Regions from separate parts of the Paenibacillus sp. JNUCC32 genome, predicted to be linked through region 2. Evidence: a T-box and tRNA genes for the amino acid it is inferred to sense, from the RefSeq annotation. Region 2 holds a T-box; the other holds one or more tRNA genes.
What was found. A T-box is a leader RNA that pairs with one kind of tRNA and senses whether it is charged. The one in region 2 lies ahead of JNUCC32_RS12335 (glutamine--tRNA ligase/YqeY domain fusion protein), so its partner is inferred to be a tRNA-Gln.
Positions count from the first base shown of each region.

Region 1 (14,395 bases), 3.1 Mb from region 2:
GATTGATCCCTCGCTTAAACTTAAATTATGAAACCATTTGGTTTCCCTTTATGCATTATAGGACACCAAATGGTTTTACGTCAAACCCCAATATTCACCTGTTCGTCATCACCCTTAGGTCAATCAGCCGACTAATCGGCTCAAAACAGAGACCTTGCCGGCACACCGCACTTAACTCCACCTCACGTTAGGGTTGATCCGGGTAAGTCTTTTTCAGGAACGCGATCGATTCGCGAATCAGCTGCTTCAGCACCTCAACTTCAATGTCCGCCACTTTATTAATGTACACGCAGCCTTTCCCTGCCGTATGCTTGCCGAAATTCGTCAGCAGCTCCTCCCGCTGATCATCGCCTGGCGCAAAATACAGGCTGATCTTCGCTTTTCGCGGCGAGAATCCTACAAACGGCGCATCTCCCTCATGGCCGGAAGCGTAACGGTAATGGTAGGAGCCGAAACCAATGATGCTGGGTCCCCACATTTTGGCCGAATACCCGCTCGTTTCTTCAAAAATCTCCAGCAAACGATAGGCATCCTCCCGTTTTTTCGGCGAATCCACTTGCTCGATAAACTCCACCACGCTGTGATCCGTTTCTTTTGTTTTTTGCTCGTACACGGGTTTAACTCCTTTCGAACACGCCTGTTATTATGACCATCTCTGTCAAGAATAAAAAAGGCCGGTTATGATCAGCAATGTTATCTAATCATTCCCCGCCTAATTGGGCCAAATCTGTCTTTATAAATCAGCATACTCCCTCTGCCTTAAAGCCTCGTACATCAATACGGAAGCGGCCATAGCCGCATTCAGCGATTCGGCACGCCCCGGCATGGGGATACGGATGGCATCGTCCACGAGTGCCGCGACCTCAGGCGAGACGCCGCGTCCTTCGCTGCCGATGACGATCCAGCTTGTCCCTTTGAAGTCGTACTCAAAGCATGAGCGCTGTCCTTCCAGCATGGTGGTCACCAATCTGGCTCCCCGTTCCCTGGCTTCCGGCAGGATGCTCAGCAGATCACCCTCCAGCACCGGCAGATGGAACAGAGATCCCATGGTGGAGCGCAGTGTCTTGGGATTGTACAAATCCGCACAGCCTCGCCCCAGGACCACGCCGGCAGCCCCTACGGCATCGGCGCTTCGTATGATGGTTCCCACATTGCCCGGATCCTGGAGACCGTCGAGAACAACGACCAAACCGTTCTCGCGCAGGATCAGGTCCTGCCATTGCCGCGCTTCCTTGCGAATGACGGCAAACACCTGCTGCGGCGACGGCGTATCGCTGACCTTCGATATGACGGCATGGGATACGCCGATCCATTCGGCACCTTGTCCTGTATCCGTAATATGACGAAGCTCTTGGGGGATGCCCTTGTCCACGTCATAAGCCACGCACTCGATGTCCGCGCCGGATGACAGGGCTTCCTGTACGAGATGGATGCCTTCCACCACGTACTTGTTCTGCTTGTCCCGATGTTTTTTCTCCTGCAGCTGTGCCCAGCCCTTCACTCTGGCGTTCTGCGGCGATAATATCTCCATTGTTAACCCATCCGTTCTTTACATATATACTCATCACAGCACCCGGTATCGGAAGCTGACGTCTTTATTTGGGATAAGCAAGCTCCAGCTTCGTTAAGTCATTCTTATGTCCGACGATGACAAGCACATCGCCTTCCTCAATCCGGTCATCCGGACTCGGCGAAATGTTCATGTCCGCATCGCTTCGAATCGCCATGACATTGCACCCGAATCGTGCGCGAATATCCAGCTCTCTCAAATTGTGGCCAATCAGCTCGCCTGTAGCCAGCATCTCCATAATGCTGTAGTCGTCCGACAAATCGATATAGTCCAGAATATTCGGCGAGACCAGATGGTGGGCAACCCGAAGCCCCATGTCCCGCTCTGGGAAAATCACCTTGTCCGCGCCGATTTTGTTAAGCACTTTTCCGTGCAGCTCATTCTTCGCTTTTACGATAATAGCCGGTACGCCAAGATCCTTCAGAATCAGCGTCGTCAAAATGCTGGATTGAATATCCTCCCCGATAGCCACGACAACCACATCAAAATTCCGAATGCCGAGCGCCCGGAGCGCCTCTTCATCGGTCGAATCCGCCGAAACGGCATGCGTGACCATGCTGGCAGTTTCCTGAATACGCTGTTCGCTCGCATCAACGGCTAATACGTCAAATCCCATGCTGCTCAATTCCTTGGCAACGCTTGTGCCAAAACGCCCCATACCGATTACTGCGTACTGCTTCTTAGCCATTTATATATCCCCCCACGAGCCTAGGTCGATCCTTAATCATCAATGATAACAGTATATCATACTGTCCAGAATACTTGAATGTAACTCCCCTAGAACGGGCACATTACACAATGACCCTTATATAACAAGGAGGAACATTTCGATGTCCATATTGTTAGATCTAAGGCAAGCCGTCATTCATAAAGTCCACAATCAGGACGAAGAAGAGCTGCGCTCCATGATCGAGGGTTCCGTTGACGGGCCTGAAGCCGCCCTGCCGGGACTCGGCGTGATGTTTGAAATGATGTGGAAAGACATGGATGCTGCCCAGCAAAATACCCTTGTCTCTTCCCTTCACGACCATTTGAAAACCGTTACGCCTGGCAATCTTCAGGGATAATCCCGCGCTCAACAAAAAGAACAATCCCCTAAGCCTTCAAGCTGAGGGGATTGTTCTTTATATTGCATATATATGCCATCGCTTACGGAGCGGTCTCAAGAAACTGGGCGGTTGGATTCTTGTCTATGGCGGTTCTCATCGCATACTCATTTTCGAACAAGACAACATAGTTATCCTTCTTGTCTTTCACCAGGGTCGAGTTAATCCGGAACTTGGACGGATCAATGTTGTCGTCCACGATCCAGCGGGCGAACTGATACGGCATCCGTTGCAGCTGGACATCGACGCCGTACTCCCCCTTCATCCGATACTCGAACACTTCGAACTGGAGCTGACCGACCACCCCGAGAATGGTCTCGTCGAAGCTAACGGTGCGGAATACCTGAATGGTCCCCTCTTCCGTCAATTGGTCAATCCCCTTCTGATATTGCTTATGCTTCAGCGCATTCTTCACGGTTACTTTGGCAAAGATCTCCGGGGAAAACGTCGGAAGCTCGTCGAATACAACCTCGCGTCCTTGGCTGAGGGAATCCCCGATCCGGAAAATCCCCGGGTCAAACAGACCGATAATATCGCCAGGGTATGCCTCCTGCACAATATCTCGATCCTGCGCCAAAAATTGCTGCGGCTGCGCCAGCTTGATTTCCTTGCCTACCCGCACATGCTTCACGCTCATACCGCGTTCGAACTTGCCCGATACGATTCGAAGGAAAGCGATGCGGTCCCGGTGAGCCGGATTCATGTTGGCTTGGATCTTAAATACGTAACCGGAGAATTTCTCATCGGTCGGTTCCACCACGCCTTCCGTGCTGCGGCGCGGCTCCGGCTTCGGCGCAAGCTGGAGGAAGTTTTCAAGAAAGGTCTGGACGCCGAAATTGTTGATCGCACTGCCGAAAAATACGGGCGTTAACTGACCCTGCATCACTTTCTCCAGATCAAACGGGTCGCCGGCAACATCCAGCAGCTCCAGATCCTGACATAACTGGTCATGCAGATAGTCGCCAGCCATCTCGCGGATGAGCGGATCTTCATACCCTTCGACCTTCTGCACTTTAATCGTGGAGTGGTCGTCCCCTTGGAACAATTCCACCTGATTCTTCACCCGGTCGTACACGCCGCACAGGTCGCGGCCGGAACCGATCGGCCAATTCATCGGTACGGAGCGGATGCCCAGCACCTGCTCAAGCTCCTCCATCAGGTCAAACGGACTGCGTCCTTCGCGGTCGAGTTTGTTGATGAAGGTGAAGATCGGAATGCCCCGCTTCGCGCAGACCTGAAACAGCTTGATGGTCTGGGCCTCGACCCCTTTGGCTACGTCAATCAACATGACGGCGCTGTCGGCAGCCGTCAACGTACGATAGGTATCCTCACTGAAGTCTTGGTGACCCGGCGTATCCAATATATTAATCCGATGTCCTAAATAATCAAATTGCATCACGGACGACGTGACGGAGATTCCCCGCTGCTTCTCGATCTCCATCCAGTCACTCGTTGCATGCTTGCTCGCTTTACGAGCTTTTACCGATCCGGCCAGACGAATGGCGCCCCCGAACAAGAGCAGCTTCTCGGTCAGCGTCGTCTTACCGGCGTCAGGGTGGGAAATAATCGCGAACGTGCGACGCTTATCCACTTCCTGCTGCAGTTCATCTATTAGCTTTGCCATTTCACTTATCCCTTCGTAACTAAAGTCATGTATATCATTGTACCACAATTCATACGCAAATCATCCCCATGCGCCGTGCGCATGAGGATGATTTTTATCGCATAAATTTTAGCTAATCTTCTATTTTTTCAACCACACGACGTTATCCTCAAGCTGACCGTTAACCGGCCACCAGTGGAAGCCGTCTTCCTTCAGCAGCTCATCCGCTTTGTCAGGTCCCCAGGAGCCGGCAGGATACGATTCCAACTCGCCCTGGTTCTCTCTCCAAGCGCTAGCGATGCGATCCACGAAGGACCAAGCGGAAGCCACTTCGTCCCAACGCGTAAAGTAGGTGGAATCCCCGCGGGCGGCATCATGCAGCAGACGCTCATACGCTTCAGGAGAGTTAATGCCCACGATGCAGCTTTGGCAGAAGTCCATCGCAACCGGAGCGATCTCGGACTCGGAGCCCGGCTTCTTCGCGTTGATCTTTACGTAGATGCCTTCCATCGGGTTAACCCGGATAACGAGCAGGTTAGGCTCCAGGGAATGCTTTTGGCCCAAGTATACGTTGGTTGGCATCCGTTTGAACTCTACGACCACCTCGGTCGTCTTAACCGGAAGGCGTTTGCCCGTGCGGATATAGAACGGTACGCCCGCCCAGCGGAAATTATCCACGAAGACTCTGGCCGCAAAATAGGTTTCCGTATTGGATTCCGGATTTACCTTGTCCTCTTCACGGTAAGCCGGCAGATCTTTGCCGCCTGCGGAACCGCTCGTATACTGACCGCGAACCACGTTGTTCTTGACTTCTTCGTTTGAGGCATATGGACGCAGGGAGCGAAGCACCTTCACCTTCTCGTCGCGAATATCTTCTGCGAGCAGGCGGCTAGGCGGCTCCATGGCAATCATGGTCAGCAGCTGCAGCATATGGTTTTGACCCATATCCCTGAGTGCGCCCGCATGGTCGTAATAACCCCCGCGCTCCTCGACGCCAACCGTTTCACCAAGCGTAATTTGGATGTTGGCAATATGCTTGTTGTTCCACAGCGGCTCGAAGAAAGCATTCGCAAAACGGATAACCTCGATGTTCTGCACCATTTCCTTCCCGAGGTAATGGTCGATCCGATAGATCTCCTCTTCCTTGAACACTTTACGGATCTCTTCGTTCAGCTTGGCAGCGGACTCCAGATCGTAGCCGAACGGCTTCTCGATCACAAGACGGTTCCAGCCCTCTCCGTCCAGCATGCCGCCCTTCATCAGGTTGAACGATACGCTGCCGAACAATTCCGGTGCAAGCGCAAGATAGAACAAGCGGTTGCCCGGTATATTAAATTTCGTTTCCAATTGCTCCGTTTGTTCGCGGAGCTCACGGAAACCGTCAATATTGTTGATATCTAAAGATTTATATTCAAAATGCTGTGCAAATGCATTCCATTCACTATCCTGTTCCGAACTATATCGGCAGAATTCCTGAATCGAACGATACACGTCCTCCCGAAACTCCTCTTGGGTGCGCGGACGCCGCGCCACGCCGATTACAGCAAAATCCTCATCCAGTTTTCCTTCACGATAAAGACTGTAGATCGCCGGAAACAACTTACGTCTTGCCAAATCACCAGTCGCTCCAAAGATGAAAAATACAGCTCCCGGTGTCTTCATTGTATCTAGATTTTGATTTTCAGCCATGGCTCCTCATTCTTTCTATGAATTATAGTGTATTTTTATGCATCGGCACTTAACTCGATGTGATGACATTTTAGCATATTCATTTCAAGTATGCTATCTCATTCCGTATTTTTTCATCGGAGTTTCAGATATTATTTTCAATATTCTATTGTAATGACGGGAAATCCGATCGTTATTCTACTGCTTTTCTTCACCGAATCTTCATGCACCGCGATCTGCATATGAATCGGCGTGTCGCCGCTCTTCACAAAAGTCCCCAGCGAAGGCGCCTCATAGGATCGGCTGATCGTTGTAACATCCGCATAATCCTCAACGGAACGAAGCGGAAGCTTTCGGGCTACGGCCTCTTCTACTTGGGCCATCGTTGCATCCACGCTGCCTGACTTCGTTGCATATCCTTGAATGGACGCATTCCACGTATTCGGTATGCCTGCTTGCTCCATCCGTTCTTGAACATGCTGCTGAAGGCTCATCATTTCCCGGGCCTGGGCTGCCGCCTCTCCGACAAGCATGACTCTGACATAACTATGGCCTTGCTTCGTGAGGGCCCAATCCAAATGCACGGAGACGCCCGATCGATCGCCTTCCGCTTGGAAAACGTCATTTCCTTGAAGCTCGTTCGAGGTAATGCCGGAAAGCCCTATTGCGCGAGCCAATTCTTCGGCTGCTGTCTTAGCTTGATCCATAGAAATCGAATTTATCATTTCGCCTTGAATTTTTACCGTGAGGAGCGCGGAAGGGTCCATATGTTCCTTTCCAAGGGCTGCAAGAAGCTCCAAATTGCTTTCGGCTGTAGTCCCTGCTTCTGATGCTCCATTCGCCGTTCCCTTCCAAGCTGACGCTTCTGCCGTTTGCGGAACCGCTTCCTCCCCATTGCGTTCCGTTGTTCCCGCAAAACCCGCCATCATCCCTGCTGCCCCGCACAGCAACAACATCATCACAATCAGCTGTAAACGCATCTTACGCATCGTCAGTCACGCCTCCTCGTACGAATCTATCAATCTAGTAAAAGGATGGCCGGCTCACTGCAGATTTATACCTCGCCATATAAAATGATCCTGCTATTACCGTTTTAAAAATCTCCCTTCCCCTTACCTAAATAAAAAAAGCCTCCCGATTGGGGAGTCTTTAAGCCTGCCTATCATTGTTTACATGGATATGTTGATACCCGAACGCATCGCATCACGGATCTGTTTAGAACCGCGCTCGGCATCTCAAAACTGTTTATTTCACGTTCATAAACATAAAAAAAGAGCCGGCACTCCTTACTCAGCCAGCCCATTTTTATAAGCGTAGATGGCAGCTTGGGTCCGATCCTCTACCCCCAGCTTGCCCAAAATATTAGTCACGTGAAACTTCACGGTTTTGATGCCTATAATCAAATCATCGGCAATGTCCTGATTGGATTTGCCCTGTGCCAGCAATCGCAGCACTTCCATCTCCCGGTCCGTCAGGTCATTATGCGCGGGTGCTTCATTTTGCGGATGGCGGAAACGATTCATCATCTTCGAAGCGACCTGGGACTCCAGAACCGACTGGCCCCGTGCGGCCGCACGTATAGCATCGGCGACCTCGGAAGCCCGGGAGGTCTTCAGCAGATAACTGAACGCGCCTGCTTCAATGACCGGATACATCTTCTCATCGTCCAGATAGCTGGTCAGTACGATCACCTTAAGATTCGGAAATTGCTTCATCAGCTCCCGCGTGGTCTCAATGCCGTCCATCCCATCCATGACCAGATCCATCAGCACCACGTCAGGATGATATTCCTGCGCCAGACGTATGCCTTCCTCGCCGCTGCCCGCTTCGCCTACCACCTCAATGCCGTCTTCTGTGCCAAGCACGGCAGCCAAGCCGATCCGCACCATCTCATGATCATCCACCAGCAGTACCTTAATCGGTGCTTCCATCTCCATCCCCCCGTTTGCGTTCTTCGTTTATGAGCGGCACGATAATCTCAATCCGCGTCCCTTTACCCGGGGCCGTGATGAATTGTAACGAGCCGCCGATTTCCGTCACCCGTTCCTGCATGGTCGAAAGACCGTAGGAAGTCTGTTTCTTGTCGTCCAGTTCGAACCCGACCCCGTCATCTCGCAGCATTACCCGAACGGTTTTTTGCCTGCGATGAATCCGGATGTCCATTTTTTCCGCCTTCGAGTGCCGAAGCGTATTCGACATGGCCTCCTGAATAATGCGGAACAGATGATTTTCGATCCCTTTAAGCAAATGTATGTCATCGTCCATCTCAAACGTAATTTCCATAGGCACTTTGATCCGCAATTCCGTGATCAAATCCCGCAGCCCCTGTTCCAGTGCTTTTCCTTCGAGATATACCGGCCGCAGATGAAGGAGTAGCGCCCTCATCTCGGACTGTGCCACAGCCGACATTTCCTCAATCAGAGCCACCTGGCGCTGCGCTTTGTCAAAATCCTTATCCAGCGTCCTGCCCACAGCTGTTGCCGTCATTGAGATGGCAAACAGCTGCTGAGAAACCGCATCATGGAGCTCGCGCGCCAGACGCTGTCTCTCTTCCACGATCGCCGTAACCCTGGCCTGCTCGGCTAGCTGGGCATTGTTCGTGGATAACCGCTGCAGGGAAGACACCTGATCCTCCCAGCGCTTGCTGATCTTCACCAGCTGTTCTCCAAGCCGGCCCACTTCGTCTTCGCCGATGTCCGGCATGACGTCCGTCAGACTCCCTTTTTCCCAGTTCACGAGTGTTTCCCTAACGAGATCGACCCGCCGTTTTACCCGGTATCCCTGGAAGAAGCCATAAATCGCTCCCAGCCCGATCGGCAGCAATACCAGGGTTATGCCTGCCTCGATCCGGTTCTTCCACGTCTCAAACGGTTGAAGATAACCATATGTATATAATAAATAAAGGACAACGAGCATGACAACCAATCCCAGAAGGGTCCCCTCACGCATACTTCGGGTAATGATATTTGCTTTCTTTTCCGTTTCCACGGGGCAACCCTCCTGAATGGTTTACACAAAACAATACGTTTATTATGTCATTCTTATATTCAAATCTCCGCCTAAATAAGAAACGATAAATTTCACTTTATATTCGCTGGTGTCATAATTGGGCGATTGATATTTCACTCGGTTCAATATGCCGGTTTCCTTCCGGTCGTCCATATGAATCGATCCGAACAAGATGAATGCTTCGATCTCCACCCCGTAATAGTCCGGGATCATCAGATCGATATCACCGAGCATTCCGTGGAACATGAGCACCGTTTGGCGTTCTTCGGGAAGCGCCAGGGACAGATCCACATCCGCTTCCCCGAGCACATGCCACACGCTCAAGCTGCGCATCACCCAGGGTGCACGGTCCCAGTCAAAGTTGGACATAAAATTCTGCTTCTGAATATATCTGGTCGTGGTATGGGCCCGTTTGGACTTGCCGTAGAAAATCCCCAGCGATATCAAACTGACGCCAATAATCAACATAAGATGCTCGAGCAGCAGCAGCACGGCTCCGACGCCGAGCAGAATGTACCCCTTCTTCACATGGCCTTGCCTGATCTGAAGGACGCCCGCGAAGATGAGCAACAGGGCGACAATGGTGAAGAAACCAAACCATCGGCCGAAAAGCATAATAAAACCCAAGCTGATTAAACCTACTGCTATCCAGCGGTTTCTGTCCATGTCGCACCTCCTTGATGACCAAGATATAAGCTCGGAAAAGCCATATCAGTGAGATGCTCCCCACTGTATGGCTTTGCCTGTACTATACGACAATCTCATTCGTATAGCATATCATATGAACACGGTATTCGAATACGCTTTGTTCTTATTTTGCTGACTTGCTAAGGAATTACTCGGATTTCGAGGATTTCCCCATTTTGTTTTTCAACGCTTGCAGCTGCTCATCCACCTTCAGTTGCTTCTCAGCATCCACTGGGCTTGTGTATGCTGCGTTGTTAGGGCGGTATGGTGCGCGAAGCACATCAGCTTCAGCTTCCATTTGCATGATTTTTTCTTCCATGCGGTGGAAGCCCATCGAAGCACTGCCGCTTTCAATGGTATGCAGGCTGCTCACTTGAGACATTTGCTTCTTCGCTTTCGCCATTTGAGCGCGAGCTACAAGCTCATTGCGCTTGTTGCGCATTTTGTAGAACTCGTCTTTCATTTCATGCAGCTGAGCAACAAGCTCTTTCGCTTGAGCCTCGGATTGCAGGTGCAGTTCCACGTACTCGGTTTCTTTTTGATCGAAATAGATCTTTTCTTCAAGCAGCTTGCGAGCCACTTCTTCTTGACCGTTTTTCAGAGCCAATTCCGCTTGAGCTTCACGTTGTGCCGCCATCTTCACAGCCTCATCGACGCGCTGCTTCATGCGACGCTCATTTGCCATTTGCTTCGCAACCGTTACCTCTGCTTCATGAATTTCTGCCTCCATGTCGCGCAGGTACTGGTTCAGCATTACGATCGGATCCTCCACTTTATCCAGCAGCTCGTTCACCGATGCTTTCGTCATATCCTTGATTCTTTTAAATACTCCCATGTTATTTATCTCCCTTCTCATAGTTCGAAAGTTTTTTCTTCAATTCTTCGATTTCTTTTTGCATGGCTTTTCTTTCAATATCCTTCATCATCGCATCCAGATCGGAATCGGTGGACGCGTTCGTTCTTGTGCCGTTGGGACGGTCATATTTGGGACCAAAGCTTCCATGCTCATTAGGGTTCGGATAGCCTTGATGACGTCCATAAGCATCATTGTAGCTGTTGTAGCCTGGCCCCGGGCCCGGATGGTCGTTGTAACGGTATCCGCCGCCATGTCTTCCTTGAGGCCCGTACGGATCGTGATAATACGGCTCTTTAGGAACGACGAGGGTTGCAATCAGATAGATCAACAGCGTTGTACCGCCTGTGAAAAAGATACTGACTACAAATATGATTCTAAGTAGGGTAGATTCGACTCCGAAATGATCGGATATACCGCCGATCAACCCTGTGAACATCTTGTCTCGGGTGGAACGGTACAATCTTGTCATGGTTACTCCTTTCCGCTGTTATTCAGCTTTTGCTTCAAGCGGGCAAGTTCCTTTTCCAATACCGTGGAGACGGATTCTCCAGCCTGATCCATGTATTCCTGCCCCATGCGGCGTAAATCGCGAAGGCTTCTGGCTTCCAGTTCCCAGTCGCTGATACGGTCCTCGAGGCGATTGAACATCTTCGGTACATCATGACCCCCGCCATAGGACCCCGTACGTTCATTCATTTTTTGCTGAAGACGAAGGGTTTCCACTCGGGCAACATAATACTGGCGTTTGCTGTAGACCGTCTGATATTCCATCCGCAGCTCACCGAGCTGCTCCTCGATTTCTTTCAACGACTCCAGGCTTGAGGATAACAGGCCTTGATACTGTTCAATCTTTTCCTCATAAATCAGCTTCTCCTGCAATGCCAGCTTGGCAAGATGCTCTTCGCCGGCCTTCAAGGCAAGCAGTGCCTGCTCTTCGCGTTTAAATCGCATGGTTTCCGCTTGATCCACCTGCTGTTTCAGCTGTCTGGAATGTACTTGGCATTGCTGCTGCAGCTTCTCGGCCTCAGCAATGTCCTGTCTGGTTGAATGTAGGAACTGGTCGATCAATCGAACCGGATCCTGGCTCTGCTCGAGCTTTTCATTCAATGTTGCTACAGTTATGTCTCTTATCCGCCGGAAAACACTCATATCGGCTTAGCCCTCCTCATCTATCATGATCTGATCTGTTGTTTATGCAGGTTATATAATGTAGTGGTTCCTTATCAATAACGGGGTCTTCCATTCTTCAATCGGGACACTCCGTAGATGATTAAGATGACACCAAGGATCGGACCGATCAGCCAAGACAGTTTACCCATCAACCAGATGATGCCGATACCGAGAATGATCCATCCCATCAAGGTATTGCCTCTTCGAATTCCGTAATATCCCAAAGCAACCATCAGTATCGGAATTAGAAGACTGAACAACCATCCAAGCAGAGGACCGAATACTCCCAGAAGAACCAAGATCCCTAAACCAATCAACAGGATACTCATTCCATTGCCTTTTGAATTCCTCATTTATACACCGCCTTTCTGTTGTTTGATCGTTGTTTCATTTGTTCAACCTTATGACTCTATTCTAGGTAATTTCGAGTTTGACTAAAACGGCCTGTGGACGGTTTTTGGACCTAGACCTAAGGCGGGGCTTCCTATAGACCTACGTCCAACCTCTGGACTGGTCTGCAGTTTTTGCGTTATATCCGTGAACGAACACCCTGCTGTTACCGTATCACTTATTGAAGGAACATCGATCTACAGGAGAACGATCCTCAGCAGCTGCGATTGGGAGTGGACTTATCGTGTGGATGCTTCGATGGAGAGACAACAAAAAAAGGAATGCAGACGTTGATCGTCTACATTCCTTTTGATTGATGCCGGTGAAGGGACTCGAACCCCCACGGTTTCCCTCACGATTTTGAGTCGCGCGCGTCTGCCAATTCCGCCACACCGGCTTACACAATGGCGTGCCCTAAGAGATTCGAACTCCTGACCTTTTGATTCGTAGTCAAACGCTCTATCCAGCTGAGCTAAGGGCACATATGGTTGTTATGGAGGCGCCACCCAGATTCGAACTGGGGATAAAGCTTTTGCAGAGCTGTGCCTTACCACTTGGCTATGGCGCCAGAAATAAAAATGGAGCGGACGACGGGAATCGAACCCGCGACCCTCGCCTTGGCAAGGCGATGCTCTACCGCTGAGCCACGTCCGCAAACATAAAATCAATGGCTGGGGATATAGGATTCGAACCTATGCATGACGGAGTCAAAGTCCGTTGCCTTACCGCTTGGCTAATCCCCAATATGATTTTGTAATATGGGGCGATCGAGGGGAATTGAACCCCCGAGTGCCGGAGCCACAATCCGGTGCGTTAACCACTTCGCCACGACCGCCATATTGTACTATAAATTGATTCGATTGGCAGGGGCAGCAGGAATTGAACCCACACTAACGGTTTTGGAGACCGCTGTTCTACCTTTAAACTATGCCCCTAAAAACTGGTGGAGGATGATGGATTCGAACCACCGAACTCGAAGAGAGCAGATTTACAGTCTGCCGTGTTTAGCCACTTCACTAATCCTCCAGAATGGTGCCGGCGAGAGGACTTGAACCCCCAACCTACTGATTACAAGTCAGTTGCTCTACCAATTGAGCTACACCGGCGTATAAAATTATAAAAGGTACATGGTGGCTCGGGACGGAATCGAACCGCCGACACGAGGATTTTCAGTCCTCTGCTCTACCGACTGAGCTACCGAGCCATAGAGCTCATTTTGGACTTTGACGAATCCCATATCGGATACGCATCTCATCCCAAAGTCATCTATGAAACTTGTAAAAATGGCGGAACTGACGGGATTCGAACCCGCGATCTCCTGCGTGACAGGCAGGCATGTTAGGCCTCTACACCACAGTTCCACGAGGCACTATCGCTATTGCGATATAAATTGGTTGCGGGGGCAGGATTTGAACCTACGACCTTCGGGTTATGAGCCCGACGAGCTACCGAACTGCTCCACCCCGCGTCATTAAAAGGGTTGCTGCAATGGTGAAAAATCATGGTGGAGGCTGAGGGGATCGAACCCCCGACCCTCTGCTTGTAAGGCAGATGCTCTCCCAGCTGAGCTAAGCCTCCGTAACAAAGCGACTTTTATCATACCAAAATCTGATATAAGAAGCAAGTGTTTTTTAAAGAAAGTGGTGACCCGTAGGGGATTCGAACCCCTGTTACCTCCGTGAAAGGGAGGTGTCTTAACCCCTTGACCAACGGGCCTTGCTTAAAATAATAGTGGCGGAGAGAGAGGGATTCGAACCCTCGAGACGCTTTTGGCGCCTACACGATTTCCAATCGTGCTCCTTCGGCCAACTCGGACACCTCTCCATAAATGGCTCCCCGAACAGGACTCGAACCTGTGACAACTCGATTAACAGTCGAGTGCTCTACCAACTGAGCTATCAGGGAACAATATTCAATTCAAGTGATTGATCACCTGAAAACTAGATACGAAACGAATTTGCAGCACATTAGAATCAGTAGCATTCACCCGATGTGGTATCGGGGTCCCCGAAAAGTATTCGGCATCTGCTTCAAAGCTTTGCTTCACTTTTTGGGGTAATTTTGGATAAGCCCTCGACCGATTAGTATTGGTCAGCTCCATGCATTGCTGCACTTCCACCTCCAACCTATCTACCTCGTCGTCTTCAAGGGGTCTTACATACTGGGAAATCTCATCTTGAGGGGGGCTTCACGCTTAGATGCTTTCAGCGCTTATCCCGTCCGTACGTAGCTACCCAGCCATGCTCCTGGCGGAACAACTGGTGCACCAGCGGTACGTCCATCCCGGTCCTCTCGTACTAAGGACAGCTCCTCTCAAATTTCCTACGCCCACGACA
Region 1 covers NZ_CP062260.1:6,625,163-6,639,557, reverse strand. The annotation lists gene JNUCC32_RS29475 (DUF1801 domain-containing protein) at 188-613, opposite strand; gene JNUCC32_RS29470 (TrmH family RNA methyltransferase) at 734-1,531, opposite strand; gene JNUCC32_RS29465 (potassium channel family protein) at 1,596-2,258, opposite strand; gene sspI (small acid-soluble spore protein SspI) at 2,401-2,637, shown strand; gene JNUCC32_RS29455 (peptide chain release factor 3) at 2,720-4,300, opposite strand; gene zwf (glucose-6-phosphate dehydrogenase) at 4,421-5,968, opposite strand; gene JNUCC32_RS29445 (YwmB family TATA-box binding protein) at 6,106-6,936, opposite strand; gene JNUCC32_RS29440 (response regulator) at 7,234-7,884, opposite strand; gene JNUCC32_RS29435 (sensor histidine kinase) at 7,862-8,935, opposite strand; gene liaF (cell wall-active antibiotics response protein LiaF) at 8,978-9,622, opposite strand; gene JNUCC32_RS29425 (PspA/IM30 family protein) at 9,792-10,478, opposite strand; gene JNUCC32_RS29420 (PspC domain-containing protein) at 10,480-10,968, opposite strand; gene JNUCC32_RS29415 (PspA/IM30 family protein) at 10,971-11,648, opposite strand; gene JNUCC32_RS29410 (hypothetical protein) at 11,723-12,022, opposite strand; tRNA gene JNUCC32_RS29405 (tRNA-Leu) at 12,377-12,456, opposite strand; tRNA gene JNUCC32_RS29400 (tRNA-Arg) at 12,465-12,541, opposite strand; tRNA gene JNUCC32_RS29395 (tRNA-Cys) at 12,554-12,627, opposite strand; tRNA gene JNUCC32_RS29390 (tRNA-Gly) at 12,639-12,713, opposite strand; tRNA gene JNUCC32_RS29385 (tRNA-Gln) at 12,728-12,802, opposite strand; tRNA gene JNUCC32_RS29380 (tRNA-His) at 12,819-12,894, opposite strand; tRNA gene JNUCC32_RS29375 (tRNA-Trp) at 12,921-12,994, opposite strand; tRNA gene JNUCC32_RS29370 (tRNA-Tyr) at 13,001-13,085, opposite strand; tRNA gene JNUCC32_RS29365 (tRNA-Thr) at 13,090-13,165, opposite strand; tRNA gene JNUCC32_RS29360 (tRNA-Phe) at 13,188-13,263, opposite strand; tRNA gene JNUCC32_RS29355 (tRNA-Asp) at 13,344-13,420, opposite strand; tRNA gene JNUCC32_RS29350 (tRNA-Met) at 13,451-13,527, opposite strand; tRNA gene JNUCC32_RS29345 (tRNA-Val) at 13,562-13,637, opposite strand; tRNA gene JNUCC32_RS29340 (tRNA-Glu) at 13,701-13,775, opposite strand; tRNA gene JNUCC32_RS29335 (tRNA-Ser) at 13,792-13,883, opposite strand; tRNA gene JNUCC32_RS29330 (tRNA-Asn) at 13,889-13,964, opposite strand; rRNA gene JNUCC32_RS29325 (23S ribosomal RNA) at 14,121-14,395, opposite strand, start outside.
Region 1: it encodes a tRNA-Gln, which carries the amino acid that the T-box ahead of JNUCC32_RS12335 (glutamine--tRNA ligase/YqeY domain fusion protein) is inferred to sense. The anticodon was not compared.

Region 2 (14,395 bases):
TGCCCCCCGAACGTGAAACATGCAGAGCGACATTCCAACTTGCAATTCCATGAAGCCGCATGTCCTCCAGTGCTCTTACATGATCTTGTTTAAGTAAAGCATATATTCGCCACGGTTCAGCGGGTTGACTTGCCGACGTGTATTGACTGGGAAGGGAGCTTGCACCTTCGTATAACCGCCTGGTTTAACGGTGAGCATGCCTTCGCCGCTCGTAAGGGAATGAACCTCGGCTTTCAGCAAGTCGGTAGTCCGCACCGGAATGGTGCCGTGAACGTGGACGGTACCGTTATGGAACGCGGGTTCCTGATAAGTGCCGTCCAGCGCGGCTAATTTGGATAGTACTTTGCTTAAGCTGTTTTCCGGCAGAATGAATTGGATCACGTTCATGGGCTCGTATACTTCCGTCCCTGCTTGGTCGAGCGCAGCCATGAGGACTAGAGGAGTCAAGCTTCGAAAGTCCTTTGCCGTCGAAACCGGGCTTGCGTAACCGGTATGCGTCAGCGTTACGATCGTATCGGTCACTGCCCATCCGTACAAACCTTCCTGAAGCACCTCGAATACCGTGTCTTTAATTGCTTTCTGAAAAGCTAAGGGAAGGGAGCCCAGCTCCACTTCCAGCCTGTACTGAATTCCGGTACCGAACTCGCCAGGTTCGACCCTGATGCCCACCGTTGCATAAAAAGGACACTCGCCTATATATTCAACAGCTTCTCCCGTGCCATAAGGCTTCTCGATGCAAATCACCCGCGGAGCGGAAAATACGGCTTCGATGCCGTACTGCTGCAGAATCGTTTCCAGCAGAATTTCTTGCTGGACTTTGCCGAATACATGGATGACATTCTCGCTTGTTTTCGTGTCCTGGCTATATTGCAGAAACGGATCCTCTTCGGTGAGATCGCTTAAGGCGGCATGCAGCCGATGTTTCTCCGCGGAATGAACGGCCGAAACCTGGACTTGAATCGGCGGCTTTTGAAAATGAACCGTCTTCATCCTCCCGGAAACGCTGCCGATGACGTCGCCCACCTTGAGTTCGCCGTCGATAAGAATGGCGATGTCGCCTGCGCCGATTCCATGGACCGGAATGGATTTGCCCTGGTGCAGAGCATGAAGCTGCTTCACCTTGAGCGTCGAGGTTTGTCCGTTCTGATGGATCACCGGAATTTCATCACGATACTGGATGCTGCCAGCGTACAGGCGGAGGTATACATTCCGCTCCCCATTCGGTCGTCTGATCACTTTGAATACCAAGCCGGATAACGGTTCATGCTGAAGCATCGACGATGGGTTAACCGGGAAAAAATCGCCGAGCGCTTGAAGCAGCGGTTCTATGCCGAGACCTTTGGCTGCTGAACCTGCAAATAGGGGATAAGCTTTGCCTTGGCGCGTTTGCCTCCGCAATTCCTCCTGCAGCCGTTGGTGTGATATCGGAATATCCAGGGCATAATCGTTCAGCAGATCGTCATTGGACAATGCCAGGGTTTCTACCCAGCCTGCGTGGTGGGGATCGGACGCGTCCGCCTGAACGGCTGCGCCGCCTTCCTTGATGACCGAACTCATTTCGCAAATATGTTCGTCAAGCAGATGGCGTATCATCGCATAAACCTTCCGGTAGTCGGCACCCATTCGATCGATTTTGTTCATGAATAATAGGGTGGGTATCTTTTGTTCCTTCAATGTCTGCATGAGCACCCGGGTTTGGGACTGTACGCCTTCAACGGCGGAAATGACCAGAATGACGCCATCCAGTACGCTAAGCGAATGCTCAACCTCCGAGATGAAGTCGGCATGGCCGGGCGTGTCGATGAGATTGACTTTCAGATCGCCCAGCATGAACGATACCGCGGCGGATTTGATCGTAATGCCCCGTCTCCGCTCAATGTCCAATGAATCCGTGGTCGTATTGCCATGGTCCACCGAGCCTGCTTGTTCAATAATCCCGGCCTTAAATAGAATTTGCTCCGTCAGCGTAGTTTTACCGGCGTCAACATGGGCCAAAACTCCAATGTTCAATATGTTCTTCATATATCGTAACCCTCATTCGTTTCATCATTTGTAGTCCTTTCGGTTGGATGTCGTTGTGACATTGCCGCATAGATATCGCCTCCATGTAGAATAAAGTTAATTCTAGTTTATCCATTGAGAAGGGAACGGAATATGGAATAAATGCTTATAATCATTCATTATCTTGCACGGTACCTGACAACGTGCTGCGTCCTGTTTGGGTTTACATATTTATTACCGTGAAATATCGCCCGAGTTGAATTAGGATAGAGGCATAAACCATGTTGAAGGAGTCTTGCATTTGATATCACTTCATGTCATAGATAAAGATAATTGGGAGGATTGCATCCGCCTTAAACCCAAACCTGAACAGGAGAAATGGATTGCCCCTAATCTATATTCCATAGCGGAAGCTCAATTTATGGAGGGTTTCGAAACGAGAGCCATTTTCCATGATGAAGAAATGATCGGATTTGTTATGTACGGACTGCACCCGCACGATGACAACTATTGGATATACCGATTTATGATCGACGGCAAATTTCAGGGAATGCATTATGCCAAGCCTGCGATTCGCCTGGTTCTTGATGAGATTCGCCATTCGCCGAATCGTACGGACGATGTTATGCTGTGTTACAAACCCGGGAACGAGCATGCAAAAAGGCTCTATACCCAAATCGGGTTTACGGAAGCCGGTTATGCTCCCTGGGGAGATGTGATGGCTAAATATAGTTTTGTATAATATAGACGTTCATAATGTGAAACCGTGCGTTCTGCCATAACTTATGGTGGCACTATCAAAGAGGATGGGAGGGGACTGCGATTCGAACCTTAGCGATAAGCGACATTCATGGCTGCTATGATGAATTCAATCGGTTATTGTCCGAAGTGCGGTATCATCCCGCACAGGATAAGCTGGTCCTGCTTGGGGATTATGTGGATCGCGGATCTAAAAGCAAAGAAGTGATTGAGCAGGTGATGGGAATGCGGGATTCCAGCGTCATCACCCTTCGCGGGAATCATGATCAAATGATGCTGGATGCCATTCTGCTGGATACGGACGAAGCGAATTCACGCTGGATTCGCAATGGTGCGCGAAATACGATTGAAAGTTATTGCGGCGCCGATTTTTTTGATGGCGATCTGGATCGCTCCAGATACAATGAAGGCAAGGCCTACATAAAACGGCATTATGAGCATCATTTATCATTTCTCGATACATTGCCCCTGTACTATGAAACAGACACCCACCTATTCGTGCATGCCGGAATCAATCCGGGCGTGGAAGACTGGAAGCAGCAGCCTCCACATGATTTCATCTGGATACGGGAACCATTCTTCAATTATCCCACCGGCATCGACAAAACCGTGGTATTCGGGCATACCCCGGCCGTCAACTTGCATGACTCGGAGCATATTTGGTTCTGTGGCGATGGGGACAAAATCGGCATCGATGGAGCATGCGTATACGGTAAGCAGTTGAACTGCCTGGAAATCACGGAACAACTGGAATACCGAACGTATTTTGTCCGGTCCGTGCCTGCGGAGTGATAGGAAGAGTATGTTATTCTATCATTAAAGCCATGGTTTAACAGACATAATAGGAGGATCAGTCCATGTTGATGATGAACGAAAAGATAAAAGCGCGCGAAGTCGAGCTTACCGGCTTGAACGGCGAGGAGTTGGGCGTCGTCTCCAGGGAAGAGGCGCTTGCCCTGGCTAAGCGTCACAAAGCCGATTTGGTGTGCACCTCGTTGTTCAGCAGCCCGCCGCCATGCAAGCTCGTAAGCCGCGGCCAAGCGAAGCAGGAGGCGGTTAAAGCGAAGCAGCAGGTTTCGGGCGGTCCGATCAAGGTCAAGGAATTCCGCCTGTCCGTACATATCGAAGAGCATGATTACGACACCAAGCTCTCGCAGATGCATAAGCTGCTGGCAGCGGGCAAAGCCGTCCAGCCGGTCATACGCATCCAGGGCAAGGAAGGCGAAGCTGCCCGTAAGCTGCTTGAACGACTCGTTCAAGATCTGGCCGGGGTGGGTAAGAAGGAAACGGGCATACAGGTTAGCGGCAAACAGGCCGCGGTGAAGCTGCTGCCGGTATAATCTTGCGGAACGTCTTTCAAGGGCGTTTCATTATTGGTGGCGTACAGCGGTTTACTTTTTGAGTTTCTGGTGATATTATGGATCAAATTATAAACGCCATGAAGAGAAGAGTAGATGAACAGGAATCCCTGCAGAGAGCTCCGGTATGCTGAAAAGGAGCGGGAAGCCCTTCATTGAACCAAGCCTCCGAGCGGCGCATCGGAACTTATGGATAAGGGATGGTGCGACAGGAGCTCCTGTTACAGAGCTAGGGTATAAGCGATCGCGTGATGGCCGTACCCGATAAGGCTGGTATCGAGAGATATCGGCAAACCGGGGTGGCACCGCGAAACGAATCTCGTCCCCAAGACTTATGTCTTGGAGACGGGATTTTTTGTTTTATACGGCATTGCGGCAGTAATCAAACATAGGGAGGATTCAGGTATGAGCAACGACTACAACAATGGAGCGGAAACGGCGGATTTTTTGACCAGGATGATCAAGGACGATGTGGAGAACAACGTATATCACAGGCCGGTGGCTACGCGGTTCCCGCCAGAGCCCAACGGTTATCTGCACATCGGCAGCGCCTATGCAATCCACATTAACCATGCCATCGCCAGCCGGTTTAACGGGACATTCAATCTTCGGTTCGACGATACAAATCCGCTGAAGGAAGACATGAAATACGTGGATGCGATCCGGGAGGATATCGAGTGGCTCGGACTGAAGCCGGGCGTTTATTTCGGATCGGATTATGCGCATCAAATCGCTGAGGCAGCAAGGAAACTCATCAACAAGGGGAAGGCATATGTCTGTGATCTCACGCCGGTACAAATGACGGAATACCGGGGGACGCTGACCGAAGCCGGCATGAACAGCCCGTTTCGAGAGCGCAGCATCGAGGAGAATGTATCGTTATTCGAACAAATGCTGGCAGGGGCATTCCAAACGTCCGCGAAAGTGCTCCGGGCCAAAATCGATATGTCTTCGCCCAACATGAATCTGAGAGATCCTGTCTTATACCGGATTATTCATGCCGAGCATTATCGTACGGGAACCACGTGGTGCGTGTACCCGATGTATGATTTTGCCCATCCGATCCAGGATTGGATTGAAGGAATCACGCATTCGCTGTGCTCTGCCGAATTTAAAGAGCATCGACCGCTGTACGAATGGGTGCTGGCCGAGCTGGAGGTGACGGAGCCCCCGAAGCAGCGGGAGTTTGGCAGATTGAACATCTCCGGATACGTAACAAGCAAGCGATACCTGAGGGAACTCGTCGAGGGAGGTTTTGTGGACGGGTGGGATGACCCCAGACTTCCTACGTTGAAAGGACTTCGGCGACGGGGGGTGACTCCCGAGGGAATCCGGCATTTCCTGGACGAACTTGGCGTGATTCGCGGCAACAGCATGGTGGATTCGGCGATGCTCGACCATTTCATCCGTCAGGACTTGAAGGATCGGTGCCGCAATGCGATGGCGGTCATGAACCCGCTGAAGGTGATCATTACGAATGTTCCTGAAGATCGCACCGAGATGCTGAGCATACCGAACCATGAACATGACGAAGCGTTAGGGATGCGGGAGGTACCTTTTTCACGGGAGCTGTACATCGAACGGGAGGACTTCATGGAGGAGCCGGATCCCGGATTTCATCGGTTATCGCCCGGCAAGGAAGTGCGCCTGAAAGGAGCCTACTTCATCAAATGCGAGCATGTCGTGAAAGACCCGGCAACGGGGGACATCATGGAAATTCACTGCACGTATGACCCACTGACGAAGAGCGGCAGCGGATTCAAAGGGCGTAAGGTGAAATCCACGCTGCACTGGGTCTCAGCGAAGCATGGGATTCCGGCGGAGGTTCACTTGTACGATACATTATTGAAGGAATCGGCCGAGCTGTTGGAATCGGATAATATTTGGGCGGATCTCCTGAATCCGGAGTCGTTGATTCGGATCAAAGACGCCATACTGGAGCCCTCCATGAAGGAACCGGCCATGAACCAAACGTACCAATTTATCAGACACGGCTATTTCTGCTTGGATTCCAAGCATGCAACAGAGCAAGATCTGGTGTTTAACCGGATTGTTTCGTTGAAGGATTCATGGAAGAAGACGGGCAAGAATTAAAGGATACGATCAGGGGGCCCCGATCGTCGGGTACGGACATTCAGACAGCACAAAGAAGCCGGCAGCGAGTGGCTGCCGGAGATTCCTTTGCGAAGGTCTTGATCAATAATCTGTGTATGCTGCTATTCATGGGACGTTAAGACGTCCAATGTGCCGGCCGGGCTAAGGAAGAAGGTAGCCGGGTGCTTGCGTCTCCCTTCGCCGCGTTAACCTGGAATTGAGTCAGGAAGATGCTGTTCGTTAAATTAGCTCCCCTTAGGTCGGCATCCCGGAAATCGGCCCCGATCAAATCCGCGGCCCGCAGATCGGCTCCTCTGAGGTCCGCCGCAATGAGGTAAGCTCCTCTCAGATTGGCGTATCTTAGGTCAGCTCCTTTAAGCTTTGCTCCCATGAGATCGGCACCACGGCCCCCGATCTTCTGACGCACGGGCGGCCCTTTATGCTTCTGTCGCGCATCGTTCCGCACAAGCTCACTGGTTCGAAGAAGCAGCTGGTTCACTTCAGCGCGATGAGCTGCCACATCCAGCCGTAGCAGGGATGCGGCAGGAAGCTGGGTCAACTTCCTCGTCGCTTCCAGCGACGATTTAAGATCAGAATGTATGGCATGCGCCGGCTGCAAACTCAGCGCTTCGTTCAGATACCATAACAGCTCTTGAAGCTGTCGCATAATCGGAAATACGTCGAACATTTCTTTTGCCGTCTCCGGGGCCTGCCGCCAGTCGCGTCCGTTATAGGTAACCTGTGAAACCATTTGCCCCGCGCCGAAGCATTCATAAACGGTGCATCCCCGCATGCCGCGCTGCCGCAGGCTGTTGTGCACTCCGCATCGGAAGTCGGATTCCAGATGGCGGCAAGGGGTCCCGCCGTCTTTGTCGATGGCAAAATCGGTGGAGGAAGCGAAAGGCAAAGCGACGCAGCATAATCCAAAGCAGCGTTCGCAATCCGATTGCAATTGAATTCGGCCCTGTTCATCAGGGATGTGTTCTTGTCTGTCTAGCATGCGTAGAGGTGCTCCTTCCGGTCATAGAAACGTCAATAAATGACTAATCATAGTTATATTTTAAAACAAAATAAGGATAGAGTCATAGATGCAATGTTGATTATAACTGTTTTATACCTTAAGAATGCGTGAGAGCCCGATATCTGCGTAACCATCGTTTAGGCTGCCAAGGAAATTTAGGCAGCTTTTTTTTGCATGATCGATGAAAAGCCAACAGATAGTATATAATGAAATTCGTGTCTTCGGACAGGCTAGATGTGGAATCCCGTTCATTTCAGGACATATGTCCTTTCCTGCGTCCGGTGAGATCACTTTTAATAGTATACAGATCTATAGATGAAGGAGTTTGTATCGTGAGAGGAATTTTATTTGCATTCATTGGCGGTGCCTGCATTACGCTGCAAGGTGTAGCCAATGCCCGGATCAGCCAGGATATGGGCACCTGGCAAGCCGCCGCGGTCACGCAGCTGACCGGTTTTTTGATGGCATTGGTCATTCTGCTGTTCGTCCGGGACGGCAGCAGGCAAGGCTTCGGGCAAGTGAAGCCGCTGTATCTGATCGGCGGAGCGTTGGGCGCGCCCATCATATTCAGCGAGGTGACGGCGATTCAGAACATCGGTGTTACATTAACGATATCCGCGTTATTAATCGCCCAGTTATTCTTGACGTTCCTGATTGACAGCAACGGATGGTTCGGCGTGGCGAAGAAGAGAATGAGTTTGCCTCAATTCATCGGGATCGGGATGATGATTGCCGGAGTCGTGATTATCAAATTATGATGCGGATAATAAGGGGCCTTTAGACTGGTGATGGGGAAAGGAGACAGAGACGTGAAGGAAATTCATGATGCCGAGCTCATGCAGGATTATTTGTTAAGCAACCAAATCAATTCCATATTTCCCGATGGGCTAAAGCCTTATTTGGTGTTATATCATTTTGACCACGGCGACATCATCTGTACGCAAGGCGAGCCTGCCGAGATGCTGTACGTCCTGGTTGAAGGGAAAATTAAAATCTTCACGACATCCGCGGAAGGCAAGGCGCTGGTCCTTTCATTCAAAACGCCGCTCGAGGTGATCGGAGACATCGAATACGTTCAGGGAAATCCGATGATCAATACGGTACAGGCCGTGTCGCCCGTCTACATGATCGGCGTGCATTATCGCTGGCTTCGCAAATACGGGCAGGAGCATCCGCCGCTGCTTCAATTTTTGCTGCGGATCATCACGCGGAAATTTTATATCAAATCCAATTTCTTGAGTTTTAATTTACTGCACCCGGTGGAGGTACGACTGGCCAGTTATTTACTGTCCGTTTCGGAGGAAGCGTCGGGCACGTTTGTCATCAGCGACCCTGCGGCATACCATCTGACGGATGTCGCGAATCTGCTCGGAACCAGTTATCGGCATTTAAACCGGGTGATTCAGAAATTCAGTCATGAAGGACTGATCGTGCGTTGCAAAGGTTCCATTCTGATCAAAGATCGGGAAGCGTTGATGAGTGTAGCCGGCGGCAATATCTACGAAGAATGACGATGGTGAAAGAAACCGTAAGGGAGATAGAGCATGGTAGCAGGATTGGTATTAGCGCTGATCGCGGGTTCGTTGGTTAGCTTGCAGAACATTTTCAATAACAGGGTGAATGAAAAAACAGGCTCCTGGTCTACAACGACGTTGGTGCTAGGCATGGGCTTTGTGGCTTCGTTCGCCATGAGTCTTGCCGTAGAGGGAAAAGGGACATTCGACATTCAAAACATGGAGCCCTGGTACTGGATCAGCGGAATGATCGGAGTCGGGGTCGTGATCTGTTTGGTACAAGCGACAAGGCTGCTTGGTGCTACATTCGCGATTTCGATCGTTATGACCTCGCAGCTCGGCTTCGCGCTGCTGTGGGACTCTTTGGGTTGGTTGGGCCTGGAGAAGGTCCCGTTTACGAGCAATCAGCTGATCGGTGTTCTTGTGATTGTCGGGGGCATACTAGTATTTAAGTTAGGCGGTAAACAGGAGCAGCAAGAGACGGCATAGCCATCAGCAAACGAAGAATGAGGGAGGAATCCATATGATAACGGAAATTGATAAAATCGCTTGGATCCACATCGTGGATGGACGCATACTGTGCGCACGTTCAAAAGGCAAGGACACGTATTACCTGCCCGGAGGAAAGCGGGAACCGGGAGAATCCGATATCGAAACCCTGGTTCGGGAAATTGAGGAGGAGCTGTCCGTTCGCATCAAACCGAAGTCCGCGGCGAATGCAGGGAGCTTCCGCGCTTCCGCCCACGGTAAATCGGAGGGCGTTCGAGTAACGATGTCCTGTTACACGGCTGAATATGAAGGGGAGTTAAGACCGGCTTCGGAGATTGAAGAGCTGGCATGGCTCACGTATAAGGATCGGGCACGGGTCTCCGAGGTCAGCCAGATGATCTTTGATCATTTGCATGAACTGAAAAAACTGGCGGATTAAGCCTTAGGGATTATCCTATTACTTGATCCTGGCTGCCATCTGACGGGCGTTTTCATTATCCATGCCCGCCCTGACAGCAGGCCCAAGTGAATACAGCCATGCAACAAAAAAAGACGCTCCGAGGGGAGCGTCTTTTGTATTTGGAACAAATGTTCGTTTTATGGGTCATCTAAATTGAAAATCACTATATTCGGCTTTGATATTATTAGTATAACTCAGCGTTAAATATAAGTCTATATTTTGCCAGGAAAATGCCCTATAGTTTGTAATACCCGGCCGGGATAGAAACTGCATCGCCAATGTTTAACTTGGGCTGTTGGGACTGAAGAGAGGGAGTTTTATGCCAATACGATTATGGAATACCAATTTAAAGGTTCGATTATTCGGCGAAGCGCTGTTCAATATGCTGTTTTGGATGTATTTTCCTTTCATAACGGTATATTTCGGCGCTGCTCTAGGCAATCATATCGCGGGAATCCTAATGACGGTTCCTCCGATATTCAGCATCGTTGGCAGCCTGCTCGGCGGCGCTTTAGCCGATCGGCTGGGACGACGCCCCGTCATGCTGCTTGGCGCCTCGCTGCAAACGGTCATGTTTGCGCTGTTCGCGCTGTCGCCTTCGCACTGGACCGATTATGCCGCATTTATCGGCATCGGATTCGGGGGAGCCATCTATAGGCCGGCCAGTTCGGCGATGGTAGCGGATTTGGTTCCCGTTCAAGAACGACGGCAGGTATTCGCAACGTTTACGACGGCGAACAACTTAGGGGCCGTGCTTGGTCCGGCACTTGGAGCCATTTTCTTTTTTCAGTATCGGCAAGAGCTCCTGTGGTCATGTTCAGTCGTATTGCTGGTCTATTTCATCGCGATTTACTTTATTGTTCGGGAAACCTTGCCGGCTTCAGCGAAGAGTCCGGAGCGATCTGATTCGATCCTTCAGGTGTTCAAGGCGCAGTGGAAGGGATATGGCATCATTTTTCGGGATAAAGTGTTTCTGGTATACATACTGGCAGGGATATTTGCCCTAGTGACCATCATGCAGCTGGACCTGTATTTGGCGGTATATGTCATCGATTATGTGCCATCCCAGACGCTGTTCTCTTGGAACGGTCATTCGCTAATGTTATCGAGCACGGAGATTCTTGGGTGGGTACTGGGCCTTAACGGGCTCCTGTTCGTTCTATTTATTCTTCCGGTAACCAAGTGGTTTCGGAACTGGAAGGAGCGTGACGTATTCGTTCTTTCTTCATTGTTATCCGGTGTGGGCACGTTTGCGCTTGGGCTGAACACCAACATCTGGTTTTTATTCTTCGTAACCATTATTTTTACTTTCGGGGAAATTGTCCGCTCGCCGGTGACGCAAAGCTTTATCAGCCATTATGCGCCGGAGCATGCAAGAGGGCAGTATATGGGAGCTGACAGCTTGCAGTTTACGGTAGGAAGATTGCTGGCGCCGGTGACGGTATTTCTGTCAGCTTGGGTACCGCCGATGGGCGTATTCGGCATCATACTGTTATCGGCCTTGATCAGCACGGTGTTGTATATTCTGCTATTTCGAATGTATGTAGAAAAAAGCCATAGCTAGCGGACGCTTGAATGGATCGTAAAAAGAAAGGGCCAAGCCGGGTTGGGACGCAACCGGCTTGGCTTTTTTACTTTTTCATACGAGGCTTGCCGTGGAGGTTTGGAAAAATGTTGTATTTTTATATTTACAAACCGCCGGTCGGTATATATAATGGAGTTATAAATTCACGGAAGGTTGGTGAAGGCCATGATACCGTTTATTGCCATGTTCGTGTCGCTTCTTTTGTTTCGGGCACTGGGCTTTGCAGGTTGGGAGTATACGAATGATTGGGTTAATTCGCTCAGGTTAGCGGTTGCGGTCATGTTCCTGATTACGGCTTCTGCCCATTGGGGAAAACGGCGAGCCGATCTGATCGCGATGGTACCGCCGGGGATCCCTAATGCCGCGCTTGTCGTTACCGTCACCGGGGTGCTGGAGATTGCGGGAGCTATTCTGATCCTTATTCCGGCCACGACCGCCTTCGCCTCTTCAGGCCTGGCTCTTATGCTGCTGGCCATGTTTCCGGCCAATGTGTTCGCTGCAAAACACCGGTTGCCGCTCGACGGCAAGCCGGCCACTCCGATCGGACCGAGAACGCTGATGCAAATCGTGTTCCTGGCGGCGGTCATCATGGCTGGATGGCTTCCGCCTCAGGGGTAACCAACCATCATCAAGGAGGATAACAGATGAAGCAGGAAGAACGACGAGAGCAGACCAAGCGAATACTGCTTGAAGCCACGGAAGAACTGATACGAGAGCAGGGCGCAAGCCGAACCACGCTCAATGACATCATGAAGCGTTCCGGCTTGTCCAAGGGAGCTATTTTTCATTATGTTTCAAGCAAGGATGAGCTGTTTGTCCTCGTGTTAAGAGCAAAGCTTGCCGAACAGAACGAGCAGTTCATGAACGAGGTGAACAAGCAAGGGAACATTAAACAGTTTGACGGGCCGATGAATGCCATTGCAAACGGCATGTCGAGACTGGAAAGCAGGGACGATGTCAGCAACCTGATCTTGATGTACCTGATCGGCAAAAGCGATCAGCCGGAAATTGCCGACATTGTGGCTGGCTTCTACAGGGAAGCGAGAGCCACTTCCAAGGAATGGATTGTTACGGGCCAGGAAGCCGGCGTCATAACGAAATCCATCGATGCGGAACGGACGGCGGAGCTGTTCGAGCTGTTGTCTTTCGGATTGCGGATGCGGGGACTTATCGGCGTAACAAGCGATGTATTCAGCACGAAGGAATATTCGGATTTCATCATCGATATATTGCGGCCCGGGCATCGGAAGGAGGGGGATGACTGATGACGTTATGGTTATTTCTTCACATTGCCGGATGCGTATTGTTTCTGGGCAATATCGTCACGGCGGCATTCTGGAAGGTACGGGCGGACCTGAAAGGGGATCCTGCAGAGATCTATCACACGGTAAAAAATGTCATGTTAGCCGATGCTGTGTTCACGCTTCCAGGCCTGCTGCTGATCATCGTTTCAGGCATAGTGATGGCCATGCAAGCCGGATATGGAATGAGCGGGATGAGCTGGCTTACGGCTTCCTTGGTTTTGTTCGGCATTACGGGAATTCTGTGGGCGGGCATATTGATTCCTCTGCAAAAAGGAATGATTCGGCATAGTTTGCAGTCCGTAGAGGATGGAGGAATATCAGCAAGTTATAAGCGAGCTTCAACGTATTGGGCGGTAGGCGGGACGATAGCAACACTGCTGCCGTTCGTTATTTTATACCTCATGGTGAGCAAACCATTCTGAACGATAATGACGATCTGATCGCTAAACCGCGATCGGGTCGTTTTTAGTTAACGGTCCGCAACGAAACATGTCGCGTGAAGCGCCGTCTCCCTCACGCGTTAGCGCATATTTGACAATCGTCTGCATACGATTAGGCGAGAAAGCTTGCGAATAGGGAGGAAAACTTCATGTCCGTTTATGATCCGCAGCTGGTTCAGATGGTTAAGGCTTATCTGCCAAACGGCGCGGAAATTGTACACATGGGTCATACTGCCAAACATGCTGCCGTCATAACCGCCGATCTTACGGGAGATCAGGTGCCTGAAATCGTTGGAGTGTATCGATTGAATGAAGCATTATATCTATTTGTGCTGCTTTATCGAAATGCTGGTTACGAAGTCGTTGCCAATGTCATGGGACAGGGGTATGGGGTTACTTTACTGACGGCAGCCCCCGTGTTAAACCCTAGCCTGAACCATGTAATCGTAGGTTGGCAGCTCGGCTCTATCTGGTCCAAATTGTCGATCTACGCATGGACTTCGGAGGGATATAAGGATATCGCGCCTGCTGACGTGAATTTCAGTTATATCGATATCGTGGATCTGCCCGGTCCGGCGGGATCGGATGGTCTTGCTGAAATCGCGTTATGGATCCACGATACGGGAGAAGCGTATCGAGTCGAAGTGGTCAGGTGGGACCGAGGAACGTTAGTGCTTGCAACGGATGCTTACCCTTATTATTTTCCTGCCGTCGTTCAGTATTACGAGAGATTGACGCACGAACATCCGGATTACGCTTATTATTGGTACTACTTGGCAGACGCGCAATACCGGGCAGGGATGCCGGAGGCCGCGCTTGTGTCGGTCCGTAAAGCACTTGAGTTCGCAGAGCCTTACCCTTCACGCGAGATTCTGCTTGAGCTTGAGAGCCGGATCAAGGAAATGCTGGCAAGCAGGGGGAAATCGCAGACCCTTGGCCGCTTATATCCGGCATCCGTGAAAACAACGAGCGGAACAAAGTGGGGATACATTGACCGTAGCGGCAGCATGGTCATTCAACCCAAGTATGAGGATGCTCAGGATTTCCAGGACAATGGCCTTGCAGTCGTTGGCGCAGACGGCCTTTATGGGCTCATCGACCGGTTCGCCCGTTTCGTCGTGAAGCCCAAGTATCAATCCATTAGCCCATTCTTGGAACATCGAGCGACCGTGATCGATCGTCAAGGCTTTCAGATGATCAACGAACAAGGGCGAGTGCTGACAAGGCGGAGTTATCCGTATATCGCGGGGCTTAGCGAAGGAAGAGCCGTTTTCGATGTTACCGATTCCGGCGGCGGAGATGGCGCAAACAGCCGATACGGCTATCTCGATGCCGAGGGTCAGGAGGCGATCCCTGCGCAGTATGAGGAA
Region 2 covers NZ_CP062260.1:2,789,871-2,804,265, reverse strand. The annotation lists gene JNUCC32_RS12355 (elongation factor G) at 76-2,022, opposite strand; gene JNUCC32_RS12350 (GNAT family N-acetyltransferase) at 2,303-2,743, shown strand; gene JNUCC32_RS12345 (metallophosphoesterase family protein) at 2,824-3,552, shown strand; gene infC (translation initiation factor IF-3) at 3,618-4,100, shown strand; T-box leader at 4,190-4,448, shown strand; gene JNUCC32_RS12335 (glutamine--tRNA ligase/YqeY domain fusion protein) at 4,524-6,212, shown strand; gene JNUCC32_RS12330 (pentapeptide repeat-containing protein) at 6,349-7,212, opposite strand; gene JNUCC32_RS12325 (DMT family transporter) at 7,566-7,991, shown strand; gene JNUCC32_RS12320 (Crp/Fnr family transcriptional regulator) at 8,043-8,744, shown strand; gene JNUCC32_RS12315 (DMT family transporter) at 8,778-9,236, shown strand; gene JNUCC32_RS12310 (NUDIX hydrolase) at 9,271-9,675, shown strand; gene JNUCC32_RS12305 (MDR family MFS transporter) at 10,016-11,260, shown strand; gene JNUCC32_RS12300 (DoxX family protein) at 11,447-11,899, shown strand; gene JNUCC32_RS12295 (TetR/AcrR family transcriptional regulator) at 11,926-12,546, shown strand; gene JNUCC32_RS12290 (DUF2269 family protein) at 12,546-13,007, shown strand; gene JNUCC32_RS12285 (WG repeat-containing protein) at 13,175-14,395, shown strand, end outside.